3 regions of the Paenibacillus barengoltzii G22 genome follow, and region 3 is predicted to be linked to each of the others. Evidence: a T-box and tRNA genes for the amino acid it is inferred to sense, from the RefSeq annotation. Region 3 holds a T-box; the other regions hold tRNA genes.
What was found. A T-box is a leader RNA that pairs with one kind of tRNA and senses whether it is charged. The one in region 3 lies ahead of leuS (leucine--tRNA ligase), so its partner is inferred to be a tRNA-Leu.

Region 1: it encodes a tRNA-Leu, which carries the amino acid that the T-box ahead of leuS (leucine--tRNA ligase) is inferred to sense. The anticodon was not compared.
Region 2: it encodes a tRNA-Leu, which carries the amino acid that the T-box ahead of leuS (leucine--tRNA ligase) is inferred to sense. The anticodon was not compared.

Annotation. Positions count from the first base shown of each region.
Region 1 is NZ_KE159653.1:1,002,709-1,006,024, forward strand. Features, by position in the region: gene C812_RS12935 (CpaE/TadZ family protein) at 1-290, opposite strand, end outside; gene C812_RS12940 (thiol-disulfide oxidoreductase DCC family protein) at 428-853, opposite strand; gene C812_RS12945 (hypothetical protein) at 970-1,245, opposite strand; tRNA gene C812_RS12950 (tRNA-Leu) at 1,489-1,571, opposite strand; gene C812_RS12955 (helix-turn-helix domain-containing protein) at 1,640-1,960, opposite strand; gene C812_RS12960 (PAS domain-containing protein) at 2,191-2,829, shown strand; gene C812_RS12965 (AzlC family ABC transporter permease) at 2,846-3,316, opposite strand, start outside.
Region 2 is NZ_KE159653.1:547,664-550,979, reverse strand. Features, by position in the region: gene C812_RS10830 (glycoside hydrolase family 5 protein) at 1-1,322, shown strand, start outside; tRNA gene C812_RS10825 (tRNA-Leu) at 1,421-1,505, shown strand; gene C812_RS10820 (LytR/AlgR family response regulator transcription factor) at 1,656-2,411, shown strand; gene C812_RS10815 (ATP-binding protein) at 2,398-3,316, shown strand, end outside.
Region 3 is NZ_KE159652.1:860,099-863,414, reverse strand. Features, by position in the region: gene leuS (leucine--tRNA ligase) at 1-1,306, opposite strand, end outside; T-box leader at 1,418-1,634, opposite strand; tRNA gene C812_RS04030 (tRNA-Pro) at 1,799-1,872, shown strand; gene C812_RS04025 (hypothetical protein) at 1,923-2,312, opposite strand; gene C812_RS04020 (hypothetical protein) at 2,411-2,596, shown strand; gene C812_RS04015 (MerR family DNA-binding protein) at 2,618-2,884, opposite strand; gene C812_RS04010 (FUSC family protein) at 3,067-3,316, opposite strand, start outside.

The sequences.
Region 1 (3,316 bases), on a different contig from region 3:
CCGCCTTCCCCTAGTTCAATGAAGTAAAGCCCGGGGCGCTTCATGCCTTCTGCCGCCTCAAGGAACGTCCGGTCACCCAACACCGCATCGATCTCTCCGCTGGATTCCAGCAGGTATTGGGCAAATGCCTCCTTCCGGCTAAACGCGGTCACCACCAATCGCCGGTCGAACTCGCTCTCATGAACATAATGCAAAAATGGTTCGATATACTCCTCCTCTTGCACGGCTAGCACTAATTTGATTGGAATCTCAATCCCCTCCTTCAAGGAAAACGAGAACAAAAAAAGCACCGCCCAATAACCCGATTTAACAATCGAGTAATGGACGGTGCTACCGTTCCGAATTCCTGGATTTTACAGTAAGAATATCACATTTATGGATGATAGACAAGACCTTTTCTTAGTTTCTATTATATAACTCTCTATAATTACCGATCCTCCAAAAACCGCTCCCTCAGCTCCCGGGTCGGCACAAGGCAAGTCTCGTCCTTCCCAAACCAACGGTAACGATGTTTGGCGATGAATCGATAGACGGCATCCCGAAGTCCCTTGGGGACAACGATCAGCGCGTACAGCAGCGGCCAGGGGGAGCGTAAGCCTCTAGCAATTCGCAGCGCCGCCGCCGAGCGGATATAATAGGTTCCATTTTCGATCAACACGACGCTGTCCAGCGACTCCTCATGCGCTCCTGCCGCTCGCAGCAGCCGGCTCCCTGCCTGGGATTGCAGCGAGGCAAAGCGGAACCGCCCAGCCGGGTCATGTTTGATAATAAACTTGACCGCTCCCTGGCATAAATGGCAGACGCCGTCAAATAAAATCACATGTTCATTCCGTTCATCCCATTGAGTTGACATGCTCCTGGCCTCCTCTCCCGTACAGAGGGTAACACATACGTTATCTACTAGAATATATGAAAAAAGCACGGGACCATTCCCGTGCTTGCTGTCGCCAGCTGGCCAAAGCGTTTTTACTAGGACGTCAGCTTCTCCAGCCACTGTCCTTCTACCATCTGACGGTTGATTTCATCCGAAAACTTCTCCATACATCCGCAAATGAAGTCTTTACGGCAGACCGGGCAAGGTGTCTTTTGCAGCCTGCTGACGTTGGTTAACCGCCATTCGGGATTACGGTGGTAAAACACGCGGCACGCCGTACCATCGGCCAGATTCACGATAAACTCGTATAATCCGTCATTCTCGTTGCTGCCGGCCTTGGTCACATTTACAACATTCGGTCTGTAAGCCATGTTATCACCCGTATTATCAAATTTCGTTCCACAGAGCACAGCTCTTTTAGTACTTAGACATATTAATGAATTTTTATCGGCGTGTCAACTTGAAAACCTGCCCAAACGGCTTGATTTGACGCACTTTTCGCAAGATTTTTATTAATATGTGCAAAAAGTCACCTTCCCATACTCACATGCTCCACCAATTCAAAGGAATCAAAAAAAGAACTTCCCGGATTCCTCCGAGAAGTTCTTCTGTCATGCGGTAGAGAGGACTCGAACCTCCACGGGCGTACGCCCACTACCCCCTCAAGATAGCGTGTCTGCCATTCCACCACTACCGCATATGTTAAGTCTAGGTTCAGACGAACATGGTAATTATAGCTTTGCCGTCTTCAAAAGTAAAGTGGAATTATTTGTCCATCCGACCGGTCTTCCGCCTACGGTAACGGACAAATTCGATATATTCCCGAACAAAAGCTCGCTCGGCTTCGGTTAACGTGCCGATGAACGAGCTCCAGTCTTTATCGGTGGTGGTGGTATATTCCGTTCTATGATCCTGCACGTACTCCGCCTGTTTTTCCTTTCCCGTCATAAGCCAATCCAGACTAACATCGAAAAAAGCCGCGATCTCAATCAATTTATTCGTGCTCGGCGTGGACTTTCCCCGCTTCCAATCCCCGAAGTTCCCGGTACTGATCCCCAATTCGAGGCAAAACGCCTTTTTGGTCATGCCGGCGTTTTTAATCAGCAGTTCAATACGTTCGTAGATTGACAACTTCTCTCCAACCTTCCTCAACAGCTTTGATGACGCATTTAAGTAATTTATAAGTTGTGTAATAACTTAGATGCGTTTATAATAGAGTGAAATGCTGGAACTATACCTATATCTTAACATACGACTGGCAAGTACTTAATAGGTCGGAAGACTGCCCTCAGTTTCATGACAGGAGCGTACCCGCCATGAGTGACAACTTCCAATGGAAGGCACCCTATCATTCTTTGAATCAAAGTGTTGCAATCATTGAACCGAATGGAACGATCGTCTCTGTCAACCGAACTTGGGCCAAACGTGCCGCCTCTTTGGGTGTTGCTCACGGCTGGGCACGGCCCGGATTAAACATTTTTCAGTTTTTTCAGCAGGGGCCGCATCATCATCGTTATTTTAACCCCCATCTGCTGTTGGATCAATTTTCCAAAATATTAAACGGGGAAGCCGACCATATTGAGATTGAATTCAAGGTTCCCTCCAACGATGACGAGCTCTGGTTTCTCGCCGAATTAACTCCTTATGCCGAAGAGGACGCCTCTTCACCTCAAGGCATCGTGATCACCTGCACCAACATCACCCGGATAAAGCGTCTGCAACTTCAAATTCAGCATGAGCTCGCACATACCCGCACGCTCCGAGGGCTGCTTCCCATTTGTGCCGTATGTAAGAAGATCAAGGATGAAGGCAACAACAGATGGTGTAACACCGAGGCTTACCTGATCCAGCATACCCACGCTGAATTTACGCATGACATTTGCCCTGATTGCATCCGGGCTTTATATCCCAAATATTCCTCGAACCTGGACTTGCCGCCCCAGCAGGAACCATAATGAACTCAGCTGAGCGTTAGTGTAACGGACGTTCAGCTTTGTCCTGGGCTGCCGAAATTCGTCGTGATAACATTCGGCTGAGTTGCTGCCCCAGTGTAGCACCAGCCAAGCCTCCGGCAATCAAGCCGATGCCCCCAAGCTGGAGCATCCCTGCGAAGGTGGCGAGCACGGCCCCACAGCCAGCTGCGGCTAGGAATGGCACAGTACGCTCGCCCCCGGCAAGCAACGCGATGAAGAGCGTCGGCAGCGCAAAAGTTAAAACTTCCGCCAATTCTGCGGTAACGAAGCTCCCCAATCCAGTGCCTACCGCTGTACCGGCAATCCACGACCCATAAATCGCCAATGCGAAAGTAATATAATAAGCAGGCGATATCGGCTCCCCTTGGGCTGCCCGGCTGGAAGTGACCGCGAACCCTTCATCGGTTAGGCCAATCGCTGCCAACCATTTGGGGAATTCCCGCCATGTCGACAGGTAAGGTCCCATCGT
Region 2 (3,316 bases), on a different contig from region 3:
ACTCAGTCCGCATTCCTTTTAATTGGAGAGTGCTGATGGAGGACGAGCCGGGCATTCGCTGGAAAGAGGACGGGTTCGCATTGATCGACCGCTGTTTGGATTGGTGTGAGGAGTTTGGCCTCTACGCCTTTCTGGATATGCATGGAGCGCCCGGCGGACAGACCGGAGCTAACATCGACGACTCGATCGACGATTTCCCTCGCCTGTTCACCGATGAGGACAGCTGGAACAAAGCGATCGAGCTGTGGAAGGAGTTGGCGCGGCGGTATCGCGACCGCTGGATTGTCGGCGGGTACGACCTATTAAATGAGCCGGTTCGTCCCGGTTTAATGGAAGGCAAGCACGAGGATTACCTCGTTCGGCGGCTGGCGGCATTCTATGAGGAAGTAATCGCAGCGATTCGGGAAATTGACGACCGGCATCTGCTGTCGGTGGAAGGGCATCACTGGGCGACGAATACGGCTGTATTTTATAAACGTTATGATCCCAATATGGTGATCCATTTCCATCGGTACGCTTGCAAACCCGGCAAAGAAGCGTACGAGGAGTTCCTTAAGCTGTCCGAGACGCTGGACCAACCGCTATGGCTTGGCGAGACCGGGGAGAATGAGCTGGAATGGTTTGCGGCGATGTATCCGTTAGCCTTGTCGCTGGGTATCGGCTACAACTTATGGCCGTGGAAGAAGATGGAGCGCGCCAATTCGCCGTATTCGGTGAACAAACCTGATGGCTGGGACGAGCTGCTGGCTTATGTCGAAGGTGGAGCACGACCAAGTTATGAGCGCACGCGGCAGATTCTTGATGCTTATTTAGATAACATCAAGGTAGAGAACTGCACTCCCCGTCCAGAGGTAACCGCGGCGGCCTTCCGCAAGCCGGGTTGTCGGGTTCGCGGTACAGATTTTGATGAGCTGCCGGGCAGAGGCATCTCGTTCAGCGGACGCCGCACGGAAGGGAACATTTATAAATACCGGGCCCAAACGGGCATGAAAATCGTGCCGATCTCGGATGAGCCGCAACCGAAGAAGTTCGGGTTTGATTGCGGCTGGCAAAATCTCGCGCTCGAGCTTGCGGACGGCGAGTTTGCCGCCTATTCGTTCTGCGGCATCGAGGCAGGCAACACGGCGATGCTGGAGTTGATTTGCCGGGAAGAAACGGTGATCGCGTTGAAGCAGGATGGGGTTGAGAGAGCGCGTCTGACGATTTCTCCAAGCCGAGATGTCAGCCGCTACAGCGCCATACTTGTTGAGGCCGCGAAGACCACGCTAACCGTTAGTGTGGAGGCGGGTCGAGTCGAGTTGCATGCCATTACAGTGGAATAAATTGAAAAAAAGCCTTGACTCTTTTCGCGGCGCATGATATTTTATATCTTGTCGCCGCGAAAAATGCTTTAACGGCTTTCGCGGAGAGGTCACATTAAGCGGTCGTGGCGGAATTGGCAGACGCGCACGGTTCAGGTCCGTGTGGGCTAACCCCCCGTGGAGGTTCGAGTCCTCTCGACCGCATCGTTTAAACTGCAAGAAGCTCTTGAATTCTCCTGTAGAATTTAAGAGCTTTTTTGCATACTAGGCATAAACAGCAACAGCGGAGTGAAAGGGATAATCACGTAAAGCTGCGGGCAAGAGAGTAATCCATACAAGCGAGGTGAGGCCGAATTGTTCCGTGTGGCGATTTGTGATGATGAGAAGCAGCAGCGTGAGCAGATTAAGCAGATGCTGCTTACGTTATCTTTTAAAGCCAATATCGAATTTGATATCGAGCTGTTCCCTTCGGGAGAGGCGCTGGTGGCCCATTATGAACAAGGGCAGACGCCGTTTCATATTCTCATTTTGGATGTGGAGATGGGCGGGATCAACGGCATTGCTGCAGCTCGCAAAATCCGGGAGCTTCAGCATCTGGATGAGCAGATTATCTTTTTGACGAGTTATCCTGATTATATGGTGGAGAGCTTGGACGTGTTTATTTTTCAATATCTGATTAAGCCCGTTGAGCCCTCCGTGCTGGAGGAGAAGGTGCTTAAGCTCTGTCATTACATCCAAGCGCAAGAGAAGAAATTTCTGATCGTCCAGTCCGGCTATGAAGAAGTGGTGCTGAAGCATGAGGAGATTATCGCGATCGAATCCGCCAAGAGCCTAACGATGAAAAATAAACTCAAGGTTATCACTGTTTCCAAGGTGGTTGAAAGTAAGGGGCTGATCACGAAGTATGCGGAAGCGCTAAAGGACAGCCATTTCTTGCAGATCCATCGTTCGATTATCATCAACCTCAATCACGTGGTTAAATTTGCGGGCAATTTCGTACAGATGTCGAACGGGCTGGAGCTGCCAATCGGACGCTCGAAAGTGAAAGAAGTGAAGGATTTCTATACCAAATATAAAGTGATGAAGGATATTACCCATGATTCCATTTAATCTTCCGATTCTGATCAGCAGCGTGTTTGTGCTGGGGTTTCAGATTATTTTCTTCTTTGATTCAGTGTTTGGAAGAGCGGCCCGTAAACCGCAGCGATTCGGGCATTTTGTTCTATTCGCGTTGTTGGCATCGGTCTATTTGACGCTTGATTTGGAATGGTTTGCCTCCGGCGTGGCACTGCTATTGATCTATAGTCTGGCGGATACGTACCAGGTTGAGTTGAAAAATAAACTTATGTTTACCGTGTTGTACGGCGTGTTGATGTCGATTGTGAATTCGCTGTCCATTTTTATTTTCTATACGCTTGATGCGGATGAATTTCGGGACTTTGAACCTACCAATTTTACGGCGTCCGCGAAAACCTTGTTGCTGTCCTGCATTTTGATGTTTGTCGTCATTCAGTTGATCCGGATGGTGGCCAAACGGCGAACGTATCCGTTAAAGCCCGGCTATTACCTGCTCTTCCTGTTCGTACCGGTGTTCAGCATCTATCAGGTCAATTTGCTGGCGGCGACCAGTGAGAAGAATCTGCATTTCTTCATTTGGGTCATTGGGCTGTTGCTCCTGAATGTCTTGGTGATCTATATGTTTGACACGATGATGGATAAGTTCCAAATCCAGCAGGAGAACTTCCAATTGCAGCGGCAGATGGACTATCAGGACGCCAACTATGAAAAAACGGTACATAGCTTCAAGTCGATTAAACGCATCATCCACGATACAAACCAGCATTTTCTATATATCGAAGAGTGCATGAAGCGCGGGGATACGGCTGCGGCGTTAGAGCATATTCGGGTTACGCTAAATAAGGTCGAAGACGCTTATCATCGGGTGAATACCGGCCATCTCGTAATCGATGCGCTGGTGACCAATGCGCTTAACATCGGTGAAGCGAACGGCATTC
Region 3 (3,316 bases):
GGATCGGCTCCCCCCAATACCGTTGACGGCTGAACAGCCAGTCGCGCAGACGGTAAGTCACTTTACCGCGGCCTTTGCCGTTCTCCTCCAGCCAGGAAATCATCTTCTTAATGGCTTCCTCTTTGCCCAGGCCGTTCAAGAAGCCGGAGTTCACATGGGCTCCGTCGCCCGTATAAGCCTCTTTCGACAGATCGCCGCCCTCAACCACCTCGATGATCGGCAGATCATACTGTTTGGCGAATTCATAGTCGCGCTCATCATGCCCTGGTACAGCCATGATCGCACCGGTTCCGTAACCCGCCAGCACGTAGTCGGCAATCCAGATCGGCAGCTTCTCTCCATTGACCGGATTGATCGCGTACGCGCCGGTGAATACCCCAGTTTTCTCCTTAGCCAGGTCGGTACGTTCCAGATCGCTCTTCCGCGCCGCTTGGTCTTGGTAAGCTTCAACCGCTTGGCGTTGAGCATCGGTCGTGATCTTCTTAACCAGTTCATGTTCTGGAGCAAGCACCGCATACGTCGCTCCAAACAGCGTATCCGGACGAGTCGTAAAGACCGTCAGAGACGCATCATGACCTTCGATTTCGAATACGACTTCCGCACCTTCGGATTTCCCAATCCAGTTGCGTTGCATATCCTTGATGCTTTCCGACCAATCCAGTTCCTCCAGGTCTTCCAGCAGCCGTTCAGCGTATTCGGTAATTTTCAGCACCCATTGACGCATCGGCTTGCGGATGACCGGATGGCCGCCGCGCTCACTCTTGCCGTCAATGACCTCTTCGTTCGCCAGCACCGTACCCAATGCCGGGCACCAGTTCACTGGAACTTCGGCCACATAGGCCAGACCTTTTTTATACAGTTGGAGAAAAATCCACTGCGTCCATTTATAATAATTCGGATCAGTTGTACTGATCTCGCGGTCCCAATCGTAAGAGAAGCCCAGCGACTTGATTTGGCGCCGGAAGTTGTTGATGTTCTTCACCGTGATGTCACGCGGATGTTCGCCCGTATCGAGCGCATGCTGCTCTGCTGGCAACCCGAAAGCATCCCAACCCATCGGATGAAGTACGTTATAGCCGCGCATCCGTTTGAAGCGAGAGACGATGTCTGTAGCTGTATACCCCTCCGGATGGCCTACATGGAGGCCTGCTCCCGATGGATAAGGGAACATGTCAAGCGCGTAAAACTTCGGTTTCCCCGCCTCTTCCCGTGTTTTAAAAGTTTGATGCTTTTCCCAATAAGCCTGCCATTTCGGTTCAATGGCCTGGGCCCGGTAAACGTCATGGGGCACATTTTGGTCCGCCATAATTCAAAATCCTCCTTGAAAACAACAATTTGAAATGCGGGATCCACGTCATAAGCCGACGAGGTGAACTCCCTAAAATCAAAAAACCTCCCGACCCGTAGCGTTATGATCGCTAGGGACGAGAGGAGATTTCCCGTGGTACCACCCTAGTTAGCATCGGACATGCTTTGTCCTAGCTCCCTTTGCACCCTTAACGCGGGCAAGACGATGATGATTTGCGCATCATAACTCCAAGGCGAGTTCATCTGCATTCCCCAACCGGCTTGCACCAAACGCCGGCTCTCTGGATGGCGGAATCCAAATTACTATTCCTCTTCAAAGTTCCACAATATAGAATTGAATTATCAATTATTATATAAAATAATGCCACATATCGTCAACGTTGGTTCCGATTCCTTGCGTTCAAAAATTTTTCATCCGTCCCCCCCTTTACAGCTTCGCCTAAAAGTGTATAATGTATTAATGTTTCCCCCAAATTAATAATATTGCTGACGAGACGTGGCTCAGCTTGGTAGAGCGCTTGCTTCGGGAGCAAGAGGTCGCAGGTTCAAATCCTGTCGTCTCGATACTTATGACACCAACATCGCGGACATGGGCCGCGATTTTTTTATTGCCCTTATAGGGCTGAGAGATCATGAACCAACCTCATGCACAACCCCTGAACAGTGAAGTTACTTAAACTAACCCCATCCTCGCTTTCTAAAACAACTCTCAGAAGCTGCCCCGCATTGATCTTCTGCCAAGGAGTTGTAAATGTCGCATTTCTATGATGATTCCTGTAGTCCTCGTGCATCTTCTTCTCATCTTCATTAAAGAGGCCCTTAAGAACTTCCGGATGATCCATTTCAAAGCACACCGCAATCCGATCAAATTTTACCTGAGGGTCACACCTAAGTTCCTCAAGGTTCGAAACGGGAATTTTCTTGGCTGAATAGGTTTGAATCAGGAACTTCTCAACTTCTTGAAGAGAAGAATTTGTGGATTGATTTGGGGGGAGTTTGTTCATAGAGATCGGCTCCTTAACCAGAATTCAAAAAATAAATGCTCTCCAGCGATGTTCCAAGTATACTATATGTTAAGAAGTACCCATTAGGAGGGATTCCAGTGAATATGTGGGAGAAACAAGAGAAAGATCAGCTTAAAGAGTATCAACGCAAGCCTTTCATCAATTTGGCGGATTCGATGAATCGTGCTGAAATCGGAGATTGGAACGCTTTAGCAAAAGGCGGTGTTTGGACCACCCTCGTCATCCTCGTCGGACTCCTTCTCTTCTTCTCCTTTAGATTCTAACAGCATTCCGCACTGATTTTATCAGTTCCATCCTGCTTCGGCCTTCCAATTCTTCAGAAATGCTTCGGCTTTTTGCGGATCGACCTTGAGCAAGGTCCGATACTCCAGCATTTTGCGTAGAGTGTCCAGCATTTGATCGTACTCTTTCTTTTTGTCCTCAATCTCCTTCATCTTGCTTCGGATCCATTCGATGGTTTGTTCGTTCGTGCTCGTATGGGCATCGTGCTCCTGCAGCACATCCTTCAATTCAGCCAGCGAACAGCCGATAGATTGGAATTTCTTAATCATCCTCAATCTCTCGACATCACAAGCTTGTACAACACGGCGCAGGTGGGCCCAGCGACGCGGGAGCTTCTCGGCTGGAAACCGGTGCAACCCGGGCTGATCGCTGATCTTGAGTCAGGACACTATTTTGCATAAAAAATAAGGATGCCCCACTAGCCCTTCACGGCTCTTGGGACATCCCCTTTTTACGACATTTTAAGCTCCGCCGTCGCCTGAAAACGTCCTCGCTCCTTAATCGGAAGCGGCAAGCCCATGTTCTGCAGCTCAGCGTAAATCCAATCCGCGTGGTACTCATAGACGGTTTCAATTCTGTACTGCTGTTCTGCGTTGCTGGTTCTTGCCTCAACGGAATCACTCCGTTCAAGATCAGCCTCGACCAGTAACTGTCGATGCTCGGCAAGCAGCTGCTGCAAAATCACCAAATGCTCATAGATG